4 regions of the Paenibacillus puldeungensis genome follow, and region 4 is predicted to be linked to each of the others. Evidence: a T-box and tRNA genes for the amino acid it is inferred to sense, from the RefSeq annotation. Region 4 holds a T-box; the other regions hold tRNA genes.
The links. A T-box is a leader RNA that pairs with one kind of tRNA and senses whether it is charged. The one in region 4 lies ahead of argS (arginine--tRNA ligase), so its partner is inferred to be a tRNA-Arg.

Region 1: it encodes a tRNA-Arg, which carries the amino acid that the T-box ahead of argS (arginine--tRNA ligase) is inferred to sense. The anticodon was not compared.
Region 2: it encodes a tRNA-Arg, which carries the amino acid that the T-box ahead of argS (arginine--tRNA ligase) is inferred to sense. The anticodon was not compared.
Region 3: it encodes a tRNA-Arg, which carries the amino acid that the T-box ahead of argS (arginine--tRNA ligase) is inferred to sense. The anticodon was not compared.

What each region holds. Positions count from the first base shown of each region.
Region 1 is NZ_JBHTLM010000002.1:45,869-49,008, reverse strand. Features, by position in the region: gene ACFQ3W_RS03050 (LacI family DNA-binding transcriptional regulator) at 1-919, opposite strand, end outside; tRNA gene ACFQ3W_RS03045 (tRNA-Arg) at 1,083-1,157, shown strand; gene clpP (ATP-dependent Clp endopeptidase proteolytic subunit ClpP) at 1,364-1,960, shown strand; gene ade (adenine deaminase) at 2,114-3,140, shown strand, end outside.
Region 2 is NZ_JBHTLM010000019.1:50,199-53,338, forward strand. Features, by position in the region: gene tig (trigger factor) at 1-576, opposite strand, end outside; gene ACFQ3W_RS20680 (hypothetical protein) at 816-1,652, opposite strand; tRNA gene ACFQ3W_RS20685 (tRNA-Arg) at 1,939-2,012, shown strand; gene ACFQ3W_RS20690 (L-lactate dehydrogenase) at 2,603-3,140, opposite strand, start outside.
Region 3 is NZ_JBHTLM010000019.1:73,922-77,061, forward strand. Features, by position in the region: gene ACFQ3W_RS20775 (glucoamylase family protein) at 1-1,129, opposite strand, end outside; tRNA gene ACFQ3W_RS20780 (tRNA-Arg) at 1,953-2,026, opposite strand; gene ACFQ3W_RS20785 (hypothetical protein) at 2,133-2,423, opposite strand; gene ACFQ3W_RS20790 (hypothetical protein) at 2,519-2,839, opposite strand; gene asnB (asparagine synthase (glutamine-hydrolyzing)) at 2,982-3,140, shown strand, end outside.
Region 4 is NZ_JBHTLM010000037.1:15,611-18,750, forward strand. Features, by position in the region: gene argS (arginine--tRNA ligase) at 1-1,312, opposite strand, end outside; T-box leader at 1,367-1,601, opposite strand; gene ACFQ3W_RS25685 (FxsA family protein) at 1,647-2,039, opposite strand; gene ACFQ3W_RS25690 (acyl-CoA thioesterase) at 2,113-2,529, opposite strand; gene pyk (pyruvate kinase) at 2,686-3,140, opposite strand, start outside.

The DNA.
Region 1 (3,140 bases), on a different contig from region 4:
GCCGCACGAGATGTTCAATCGCTAAGTAGCCCTGCCTGGCAATTTGGTTTCGTACCGTCGTCAAAGGGGGCGAGTAATACTGGGCGATGTCGATATCGTCAAAGCCGACGACGCTGACATCCTGCGGCACCGAATATCCCAGAGCCTTCAACGCCTTCATGCATCCGATCGCGCTGATATCATTGCCGGCCAGGAACGCATCCGGAATTTTGCCGGGGTTTTGATGAAGAAAAGACTTTACCGCATTATAGGCGCCTTCTTCTTCAAAATAGCCCTGCAGCACATAATCCTCATCGATCGGCAATTGGTGCTCACGCAAGGCGGCCAGGCAGCCTTCCTTTCTTCGCACGCTGTCCAGCATCGTATCGACGCCGGAAATATAGGAGATCCTTTTGTGCCCCAGACTGATCAAATATTTCGTGGCCTCGTATCCGGCCGCATAAGAGTTGAAGACTACGCTCCCCATCGTCTCGTTTTCCAAAGTCCGGTCCAGAAAAACGGCCTTAATCTTATCCTTGGCCATGGAGGCAATGTCCTGATCATCAATTCTCAGCTCTTCGTAAATAATTGCACCGTCGACCCGCCGTCCTAAAATGTTGCTCATAATGACATGCTTATCCTTGGTAATAAACACATTGAGGCCATAGCCCAGACGGTCGCACTCACGTGCCATCGATTCAACCAGAACGTAGAAATAAGGACCTGCTACGCTGGTCGTAAAGAACCCCAGCATATTTGTTTTTCCCGATTTCAACTGCTTTCCGTTCAGGTTGGGCACATAATTCAACCGCTTCGCTACATCAAGCACATGCGCTTTGGTCTCAGGGTTGAGCACATCCACGTCATTGAGTGCATTGGAAACCGTAGAAATGGATACGCCAGCCTCCCTGGCAACATCTTTGATTGTAACTTTTCCCATACCACTTTTCGTCCTTTTATAAAAACGTTTTTATGATTTAAAATTAACATATCGCGTATTGGAATACAACAATTATTTAGCAGTATTTTCCGGGTATTTTTTTAACGGAATGACTTGCTTTTTTAGTTGGTACCACATATAATATATTTTGTTACGCTAATTTGCGCCCGTGGTCCAATGGATATGACGTAGGCCTCCGGAGCCTGAGATCGAGGTTCGATTCCTCGCGGGCGCGCCATTCTTATTTACAACTTAGAAACACATTGTCTTAACACAAATATAATGACCTCGATCTTCAGATCCAGGTTTTTTTATTACCTAGAGTTTGACTTTCTTTGACTTTCTAGCACAAATTGTTTATGATGGGGTTATCCTTCATCGTTTCCGTCAATTCTTAGATTGATTGAACCGATTTCTACAATATCATTCGAGGAGGTTTTATCGATGAGTTATATTCCTATGGTCGTTGAACAAAGCAACCGCGGGGAGCGGGCATACGACATTTATTCCAGACTGCTTAAGGATCGGATCATTTTTCTGGGCTCTCAAGTGAACGATGTCGTGGCCAACTCCATCATTGCCCAAATGCTGTTCCTGGATGCGGAAGATCCTACAAAGGATATCTCCCTCTACATTAACAGCCCAGGCGGATCGATTACCGCCGGCATGGCCATTTACGATACGATGCAATTTATTAAATCGGACGTCTCCACTATCTGCGTAGGGCTCGCCGCTTCCATGGGCGCGTTCCTGTTGAACGCCGGCGCTCCCGGCAAACGGTATGCGCTGCCGAACAGCGAAATCATGATTCATCAGCCGCTCGGTGGAGCGGAAGGACAAGCCACGGACATTGAGATCCGGGCGCGGCGCATTCTCAAAATGCGTGACACACTGAACAAGATTCTCGCTGAACGCACTGGCCAGCCGCTGGAACGGATCGAAAAAGACACCGACCGCGACTACTTCATGAGCGCCGCCGAGGCGAAGGAATACGGTCTCGTGGACAAAGTCATCGAAAAGGTGAATTCGACAAACGAATAAGCAATAAAAAACTAGGCTGCCCCGAGCATAAAAGCTGTTCGACGGGTGGCCTTCTTGCTATTATTTCTACATAGCCTCCAGGCAGGGGGAAACTAGGGCGGTTCGTCCGCTTGGTTTTGTCCATTTATATATGAAAGAGGAGTGATTCGGAGAATGAGTGTTAGGAAAAAACTAGTTGAGGTCAGTCGGACCTTGGCCGAGGTAGCCACCGGCAAGAGCAAGGCAGACCTGGTGGTCAAAAACGGGACCTTGGTGAACGTCTATACCGGCGAGCTACTGCCGAATACGGATGTCGCTATGGCGCAGGGACGGATCGCCTACATCGGCAAGGCTGACCATACGATTGGCGAGGGAACCGTCGTTGTCGACGCGAAAGGCCGTTATATTGCACCCGGTCTGCTGGACGGGCATATGCATGTAGAGAGCACAATGCTGTCGGTGACCGAGTTTGCCAAGGCCGCCCTGGCCAAAGGCACCACCGGCGTATTTATGGACCCGCATGAAATTGCGAACGTATTCGGAAATGATGGGGTCCGTTGGATGCATGAGGAGGGACAAGGCCTGCCGCTGAAGGTGTATACGACCTATCCTTCGTGCGTGCCTGCGACCGACCATCTCGAGGATGCCGGAGCGACTTTGAACGTTAGCGATATCGCAGAAAGCATGAAATGGGAAGGCGTCGAAGGCCTCGGTGAAGTAATGAACTTCCCAGGCGTTGTGTACGGCGATCCGAAAATGTGCGGTGAGATCGAAGCGACGATCCGTGCGGGAAAGGCGGTTACCGGCCATTTCCCGAGCGATGATGAGCACATGCTCCAGGCGTATATCGCTTCCGGCGTAAGCTCCTGCCATGAGACAGTTACCCGGGAACAAGGGCTGGCTAAAATACGCCTCGGCATGTATTTGATGATTCGCGAAGGCTCGGCTTGGCATGATGTTAAAGAGGTCATTAAGGTCGTTACCGAAGACCATGCCGAAACCGGCAACATCCTGCTCGTGACGGACGATGTATACCCGCAAACGCTTATCGAGAAAGGTCACTTGAATCACGTCGTACGCCGGGCTATTGAGGAAGGCGTCAAGCCTGTGACCGCGATCCAAATGGCGACGATCAATACGGCCCGCTACTTCAAGCTTGAGGATGACCTCGGCGGCATCGCTCCAGGCAAATGCGCCGACC
Region 2 (3,140 bases), on a different contig from region 4:
TCCAAGTTCCAAAGAGTAACGTTCAGCTTTGCCGCCTTCAAACGGTACGCCGTCAACTGATCCGTCAAAGTCGATTACTACAGTATCGCCGTTCTTAGCTGCTTCGTCGTCGATGACAACAAGCTCAGCATGACGTTGTTGCAGACGTTCCAATTCGGCATTCATTTCTTCTTCAGTTACTTCTACGCTTACAGCAGGTACTTCTACGCCTTTGTACTCGCCAAGCTTAACTTCAGGTTTAACCGTAATTTTAGCTTTGAATTTGAAAGGTTGTCCTTTACCAAATTGTTCAATATCAACTTCAGGACGATCTACCGGGAAAATGTCCGTTTCGTCAACGGCTTCACCGTAAACCTCTGGCAGCAAAATATCGATGGCATCTTGATACAGGCTTTCTACGCCATAACGAGCCTCGAAAATTGACCGAGGCACTTTACCTTTACGGAATCCAGGTACATTTGCTTTCTTTACTACTTTTTGAAACGCTTTATCAAGTGCAGCAGATACACGTTCTGCTTCCACTTCTACCTCGAGAACGCCGAGGTTCTTCTCTATTTTTTCCCAAGTTGCTTTCATTTATGCCTTCCCCTCCAAAATTCGCATATACTTAAAATACTGAAACCGAATCGCGATAAAGCAGCTATCATGGTTCCAGTATAGCTGTCTCTATAAACACGATCAGAATAACCATTATATTATAAACAACAATACATCTTTTTACAAGAGTCCATCCATATGGTGATTTTATGACAAAGACAAACTGATCCAAACACGCAAAAAAATACCACTTGAGCACTATTCAACCTTTAACAAATTCACCCGCGAATTCCGGCAGTTACAAACTGTCGCATAGAACGACAGGCCTGCTCATAGCGCAGCCGCAAGTCATCGGTAATGCCGTACATGAAACGAATTTCCTCCTCAGGCTTTCCTCCTCCGGTTAAGCTCTCGGCTACGGTTTGATGAAGAGACGCAGCCCAAATATCGATAACCGAATCATCATCAGTTAGCATGGAGCGATAGTCCATTGTGCCATAAATAGCCATAACGAACTGCGACCACATCTCCTGAGCAAAGTAAAATAGCGTTGGGTCGTGTATCTCCGTCTGGTTCCCCACGCGCTCTAAAACAGCTTGTACCGCATAAGGAAAGTCCTCTGGTTTTAAAGGGACAGCTTCAATTTCGATCTCCACTTTTTCCCCGCCGCGAATAAAGGAGAGTAGTCCCGATGAACCGCGACGCCGCAGCGTTTGAAGCACCCGATATTGCAGCAGTGGATGAAGGAGTTTCTTATGGATCCACTCAATCAGAGCATCGTCAACCTCCGGCCGGTCCAGGTAGGCTAGTTGATCCAAGGCAAGTAAGGTCTGCTCCGACAGCGGCTTTTCCATGACTGCCTTAAGCAGCTTCTCAGCGTAATTCTGATCTTCAGCTAGCTTAGCTTCAAGATGCTGTCTTGCCATTTTCTCTTCCGTTTCGGGATCGAAATCTTCCCCTTCGCCGGCATACTCGTTCTGCAGCATGGGAAAAGAGTCGGTAAGCCAGTCCAGCAGCGACTGCCACTCCTCGTAGTGACGGGGATCCTCACCCTGACACTGCAGTAAAAACTTCAATAGCTCCACGGCTTCAGCATATCTTTCGGTCTCAAGCATACGAGTAAGCTCTATTTGGTAATAATCTAGTGTTTTTGGAAAAAGTACGATGTTGTCTTTATCATCAGGTCGAAAGCGGTTGATAAGGGCACCTCCTCTCTTCCGTACTTCAATTCAACTGAGATTATAGCATAGACCTTCTCGAAGGCAAAAACTTAGGTAAAAAGCACTTGTCCTCAAAAAGTCTTAACAGCGTCCCCTTTATATCTCACTTTCAAATTAATCTTGCCTATTCGATATGTATGTGGTAATATATTTTTTGCTTGTGTTTTTCATATTTTGATATGTCCCAGTAGCTCAGCTGGATAGAGCAACGGCCTTCTAAGCCGTCGGTCGGGGGTTCGAATCCCTCCTGGGACGTACTTAAGGCCCTCCTTTGGGAGAGCCTTTTTTTGTGCGTTCCAGGGGGTGAGAACCCCAAATGGGGGTTCGTCGGAGCGAGCCGGGCCGGTTGTTTCCGGCAGGCTAGCGCAGTCTCGAGCTGCTGCGAGAGTACTCAACTTAAGCTTCTCCATAAATAAGGGTAAATCATGGCCTTATTTAGGTCAGAAAGGCTAAAATTCAAGAAATAGGGGAATAAAAAGACCTTATTTTTCTCCGAAGCCTGGAAAATACGCTATTTTCCAGCACTCAGCCAACAATAAGACCAAAAAGTTCCCCTATTTAGGCGAAGTCCTCGCTATTAGCCTAAATAGGGCCATTTTTTACCCCTATTTTCCAGAGGTCCACGCTAATTTATGACTGAAGCCCATTTTTGTCTCGTGAGTATCCGAATATCCCGAGAACACGATCACTTTCCACAGCTACATTGAACCGCTATCCAACTAACGAGCGCTGAAAAAATCGGGCTATTCTTTATCTCCACTACATTGCTGGCAAACAGGGAGGAAAGCCAAAAAACACAAAACCCCCGCTCTCACTAGCAAGCGAAGGTCCTTCATTTCTATACATTACTTCCCGATATGCAATCCATCCATAGCTGATTTTAGAATCTGACAGGAGTGGTCAAATTTGTGCTGCTCCTCGTCCGTCAAGTTCAGCTCCAAAATCTCCTCAATACCGCCCTCGCCGATAATCGCCGGCACCCCGGTGCAAACTCCGGTTTGCCCGTATTCTCCGTCCAACACAGCGGATACGGCAGTGATTTTATGTTCATCATTTAGAATGGAGCGAACAATATACGCTAGCGCATTGCCAATCCCAAATTGCGTGTTGCCCTTACGTGTGAAAATCTCCCATCCAGCGTCTTTCGTCTTCCGCTCGATCTCATCCAAGCTGACATCCTTAAAGCGCTCCTTGTGCTGATCCAAGATGTGCAGCAGCGGTTTTCCGCCGATTGTTACGTGCGACCAGGCCACAAACTGCGAATCTCCGTGTTCTCCAAGTGCATAGCCGTTCACACTGCGAGGATCTATGGAAAATACATCGGAAAGAAGCGTCTTCAGCCGTGCGGAGTCAATCGAGGTTCCGGTACCGATCACGCGGCTG
Region 3 (3,140 bases), on a different contig from region 4:
CGCCAGCAGGAGCAACAGTTCCGTCAATGCGGTGCTGGTCATTGCCGAAGCCCGAGGGTGCTGAACCGTATCTTCCTTCATAACCGTAAGGTCCGTCGGATGCGGTTAGTCCCCAAGCATCGGCGCCGAATGTCTTATATTTGCCCGCTCCGCTGCCACTGTGGTCGATGGCGTACTGTCTGCTGGTTTTGGTGGCAATAACGGAATTGTTCCACCAGCTGAGACCTTCCTTATCCACCATATTGCGCATATCGAACCATGCGAAGGAGAATTGGTGCGTAAAAATCGAGCCGAACCAGGAATGGATGAAGGACGGATAATCGCCGTAGGAGGCAGAATGTCTCTGAAAATCATAAAACATATCGGAATTAACCGGATGGGTCGGAGATGCGGTTCCCAGGAAATAGAGCATGAACTGCTCGCCATAGAAATCCCAATGTCCGCTGAATCCGTTCTCCGGAGAGTAGCCCATATAAAACTGGTTGTATTTATCGCCTGGTTTGGAATCCCGGTACCAATCCCACTCCACTTTGCGATACAACTGATCAGCCATATCCTTGATCTCGCCGCCAAAATATTCACCAGCCGACATAGCGCCGTTTATGGCGATGCCGGTGTCGACAATAGACAGCTCCGATGTTCCGCTTCGCCCAGCCGTATCCATATCCAAGAAGTGATAGAAGAAGCCGTGCTCTTGGGAAGCGTTATTCAACAGCGTGTTCAACGTGCCTCGGGTCCGCTCAAGTCCCTCTTCGCGAGTGATCCAGCCCCGGTCCACGCCGATGACGATGGCACTCAAGCCGAAGCCTACAGAGGCTACGCTGCTGTGTTTATAGGGATCAAGATCGGTACCCGATGCCCGGTCTCGAATCAGTCCGTATCCGGGACTCGAAGGATCGGTGTTCGCCTCCTTCCAGAAAAAATCGAAGGACTTGCGGCTTTCATAATCCAGCAGCTGGTCGTCCGTCATGGACGAAAAATCCGTCAGTTGCACTGCGGGTGATGCGTTCGTCTCGGCATACGTCTTGGACACGGATTGAAATGTGAAAGTAAATACCATGGTGAAAATCAAGATTGCAATAACAGGAAGTTTGATCATCTTCGAAGCTTTTCGGCTGGTAGCCTTCATTTTCGTACTCCTCTCCTCAATTGAGAAATCGCTTACAAAAACAGAAACGTTTCGATTTTTGTATCAAAAAATAAGAAAGAAATAAGCTAACTTTCTTCCTGTGCTTTGCTGCCGTCAAGTGTGTGCTAACTTGGCGACAATTGTTTATATTTATTGTTGGTTTCTCCTTTGTTATACCTCATGAGAGGGGTCTCCCATGGGCATCCACCTTCTAACCAAGCTTATCGAAACGTTTCGATTATATTACCCCTTTAGTATAAAATTTCCATCTCAAACTGTCAATTTATTTTTGGAAAACTTTGTTACTATTCTGTGATAATGAAGCTACGAGACAGGAATGGTTAAAGAGGGCTCTTGCTCTCAGTAGTTCTATAGATTCAAATATAAGAAAAACGCCTGACGGCGTCCTTTGAGTTAGCTTAGACTTCTACATTGGAGGGATGGGAGGGATGAGTATGGGTTTCACCCGCTGTTAAACTTTCCACCCATACCCATTCCCTCTTCTGTTCTACTCCTTGCCCCCTGCAGCTTTTTCAACATCTCACCGATCTATAGGCGTACTTTCAGGGGTGATCATCCGCAGTAGATGTATTTTATACATCTATTTCCGCACAAATTGAGGTTTTTGGAATTTTAATTGCATTTCGTACATCTAAAATGCAGCTATTAGCCTTGGCAGGTCCGTTTTGCTGATTTTAGCTGCACTTTCTGCATTTAAATGCTCAAAGGTTCCAAATAGGCGGGATTTAACTGTAGAAAATACATTTAGTTTGTAAATTCAATAATATTGAAAAAAACTCCCATTAAGGGAGTTTTCAAAGGACGTCCCAGGAACGATTCGAACGCTCGACCGACGGCTTAGAAGGCCGTTGCTCTATCCAGCTGAGCTACTGGGACATAAGATATTAAAAAAGGATGCGTTAATTATTATAGCGCATCCCCCTCATTTTTTCAAAGATGTTTTTGTGAAAAAAATGAAATTATCCTTGCTCCCTACGATTGGCTATGCCCTCGGAAGCTGCTCCTCCAGCTTAGCTGCGATCCCTTCATGCGAAAGGAGATTTTGCAAAAATTGCTTGCGCTGCACGGTTGGTTCCGGCCAGCCTCGGTCACCAAACAGCTCCTCCGGGACTACGGCGTATGCTTGGTGCATGCTGTTGTCGTACCAGTCGATCTCCAGGTCGGCATCGCTGCTGATCATTTTAATGATTTCGAATCCTTCCTCGCTCTCTGTACGAGCCAGATACACAAATAGTTCGGGATCGTTTACCGCTCCCGGCTTCACCTGAACCACAGCGCAAGGCCTTCCCTGGTGTTCCTCCGTCCGCCTAAATTGTGCGTCTTTGATATAATAACTGATTGGAAACTCCCCCCTTCATAAGCTATAGATCAATCCATCCTGTCTCCATAGCCAGACCTTGCAAGCTGTTCTTTAGTCTCCTCCGTACCTAACCGGTAAATCTCTCGGTACAAATTGTCCAGATGACGCTGATAGCCTTGACTGACTCCCTGCTCCGGCGTATCCGGCCAAGGATAAGTAAAGGCGAGAAAGCTATCTTCCTCATGCTGCTGGATTTGCTCCAGCATGCGGCCCAGCGTATCCGCCTCTTCAGCCGTCGCGCAAATCGTCCATTCGTAGGCCGTAGCTTCTCGATTTGCAAGCATGGAACGGCCTTGGACAGATACGTAATACAGCTTTCGATCCACCATATCCCCCTCCTACTTGTGGTCTACCATCCATAGTTTTCCTTAATGGACAGACATTTTATGCCTTGGTTCGGCATAATTTGTTAATACTTTTCACCCGGTCGGCAAACGGGGGCGTAAAGCAATGCAGAGAGGAGAAAGCAAAATGTGCGGAATAACCGGCTTTATCGAGTGGAACCGGGATTTGACCAAAGAATCGGAGCTTGTGCTCTCTATGACATCCTGTCTGGAGAAACGTGGACCCGATGCAGAGGGAACCTGGATCTCTGGCCCGTGTGCCTTCGGCCATCGGCGTCTTAGTGTG
Region 4 (3,140 bases):
TGTCTTTAATCCGATTCCCAGTCAAATCGTTAAATATGACTGCCCCTATTCCCACCTGTCTGGCAACCTCATCCTTTTGGTCCAGGCCAGGGTTCTTCGATTCGATGATTTCTCTTGCCTTAAAAATAGCCTGCTGTAAGAGATCATCGAGCTTGACTACATTTCCTTTTCGGGTCGACAAACTCGCGCCCTCCAAACTTACACGACCGAAGGGAACATGAACGAGATCCTTGGACCAATCATAGCCCATGAGTTCAACCACCTTAAACCACTGCTGAAAATGTAGGCTTTGCGAGTAATCCGTTACGTAGATCGCTTTGTCAAACCGGTATGCCTCTTTACGGTAGAGGGCGGCCGCCACATCGCGGGTATGGTAGAGTGTGCTGCCATCCTTCTTCAGCATCAGGGCCGGGGCCATTCCATAGGCATCCAGGCGAACCAGCCTGGCTCCCTCATCCACCTCTAGTAGCCCCTTATCCTTCAGCTCCTGGATGACAGGAGTAGTCCGGTCGTTATAGAAGCTCTCTCCAGTCACGTGGTCAAAATGAACGCCTAGCAAGTCGTATATTTTCTGAAATTCGTCCATACTGATCTCAACAAACCACCGCCATAATCTGAGCGCTTCCTCGTCTCCCTGCTCCATCCTCACAAACCAAGCTCTCGCCTCTTCTTCAAGCTCAGGATATCCGTCCGCTTCTGCATGGAACTTAATGTACAGTCTTAACAGCTCATCAATGGGGGCCTCCTCAAGCTTCGCCACTTCACCCCAATGCTGGAACGCCACGATCAATTTGCCGAACTGGGTTCCCCAGTCGCCCAAATGGTTAATCCCGATGACCTGGTAACCCAGAAAGGAGTAAATCCGATACAGCGCATTCCCGATAACCGTAGAGCGAAGATGTCCAATGTGAAACGGCTTGGCTATATTCGGCGAGGAGTAATCAATGACTACTGTCTGGCCGGTTCCAATTGTTTGCGCACCATAGCGCTCTCCCGCTTGCAATATCGAACGGATCGTCCAATTAGCCAATCCTCCTTTATCCACATAAAAATTCAAATAGCCTGATTCCGCCTCAATGCGCCCTATGAGTCCATTTAGTTCAGCACTTTTAGCCATAAGAGAATCCTTAAGCTCAGACGATATCGCCTGAGGGGATTTGCGGAGCTGTCTGCTAAGCTTAAAGCAGGGCAGAGAAATATCTCCCATCTCCTCATTTGGCGGATATTCCATCATCGTAGCGATGCCCTCTGCCGCAACTCCTTCAAGCAAAGTAGCTACTTGGCCGGCAAGCTCTGCTTTGATTTGCTCCATAAATTACACACTCCTTCGTTATCAAAAATAAACAAAAAAGGCTTCTCGTCTCAAATCAGAGACGAGAAGCCTTAGGTTCCCGCGGTACCACTCTAAGTGCCAAGCATACGCTCAAGCCACTCTATCCGAATAACGGCCAGCCACCGGATTTGCCTACTTGCTTCCTGTATTCCACGTTCGGCAAACCATTTCCCGGGTCCGCTTCCTTCATGTCCCTTGTACCGGCTCCCACCCTTCCGGCTCGCTGTAACGGCGGTTCATGAAGTACTGTCCCGTTCATCAATGTTTCACATCATTAGCTTAGAACTATTTATAATTGAATCAGAAGAAAATGTCAACGCCGGAAATACGTAATCGAACCATCTTTGATCTTTTTGCTAACCCACTTCATCATTGGCAAACGATAAATCGGCCTAGTCAACGGAAATACCATTGTAAAACCAATAATATCCGTTATGAAACCGGGAATAAGCAGCAGAATCCCGCCGGCAAATATACAAATTCCATCTAGCACCACCCGCCCCGGGATCTGCCCTTCGCTCATTTGCTTTCTGCCATCCTCCAACACCTTGCGCCCTTCAAACTGCATCATCAGCCCACCAATAATCGAAGTAGCGAGCGTCAAAAATACGGTCTTTCCGGCTCCTAAGCGTTCGCCGACGAACATAAACCCCCAGAATTCAACAATCGGGATGATCACGATTGAAACGGCTATCCATTTACGCATATTATGACTCCTTTATTGCAGCATCATTTCTAAGTTGTATTTTACCGCTTCAATGTAGGTTAATCAAAAAACATCACTTGCTCGCTTCCTCAAAGGCAGCATGCCACTCCGGAAACACCTTCTTAAACTGAACCGGCTTGAAGTCCTCACGCCGCACGACATAGTGCGATGACGATCCTTCAACGCATAACGTCCCTTCTCCGTTTAGTACATTATACCCATAAACCGTTTTGACGCCACCGTTCTCGATAATCCATGTTCTTAGCAGCACTTCGTCCCCATACCGAATGCCTTTTTTATATTCCACTTTCATTTCATAGACGGGAGATATGTATCCCGCCTTTTCCATATCGATATATTTGAAGCCCAGATCCTCGCACAGCTTTGATCGTCCTGCTTCGAACCAACCAAGATAGTTGGCGTGATAAATGATCCCCATCATATCGAATTCATAATACTTGGGCTCGATCACTAATTCGCTTATGTACATATCGCTCCCGCTCCTTCCATAAAAGCCTTCGTTAATTGCTCGATTCAGGTCTTTTTTGCAAAAAAAGCAATGGATCCCGTCGCCAGGTTTCCCATTGCCTTTTTTTGAGAATCGAATGAACGATTCAATGATACGCTGTTCTTTAACGTTTTATAGTTATTTACGGACTTGGCCGATTTTCACCAAATTGGTGGAACCGGAACGTCCAAGCGGAACTCCAGCTGTAATAACAACGAGGTCGCCTTCTTTAACCAATCCGGAATCCAGTCCGCCTTTCATCGCCTTGTCGAACATTTCGTCCGTTGTGGCCGCAATGTTTCCTTTAACCGGAGTTACACCCCAGTTCAATGCGAGACGACGAAGCGTTTGCTCTTCGGTCGTAACTGCAATAATCGGCGCTTTCGGACGATATTTCGATACCATGCGAGCCGTATATCCAGTTTCCGTAGAAGTAATGATGGCTTTGGCATTCAGCTCAAGCGCAGAGTTTGCAACCGCTTGGCTGATCGCTTCCGTAACGGTCGTTTGCTGTGCGTTACTTTGTTTGATGAAGATTTCACGGTACTCCAAGGCAGATTCTGCCTTTTCGGCGATACGAGCCATGGTGAGCA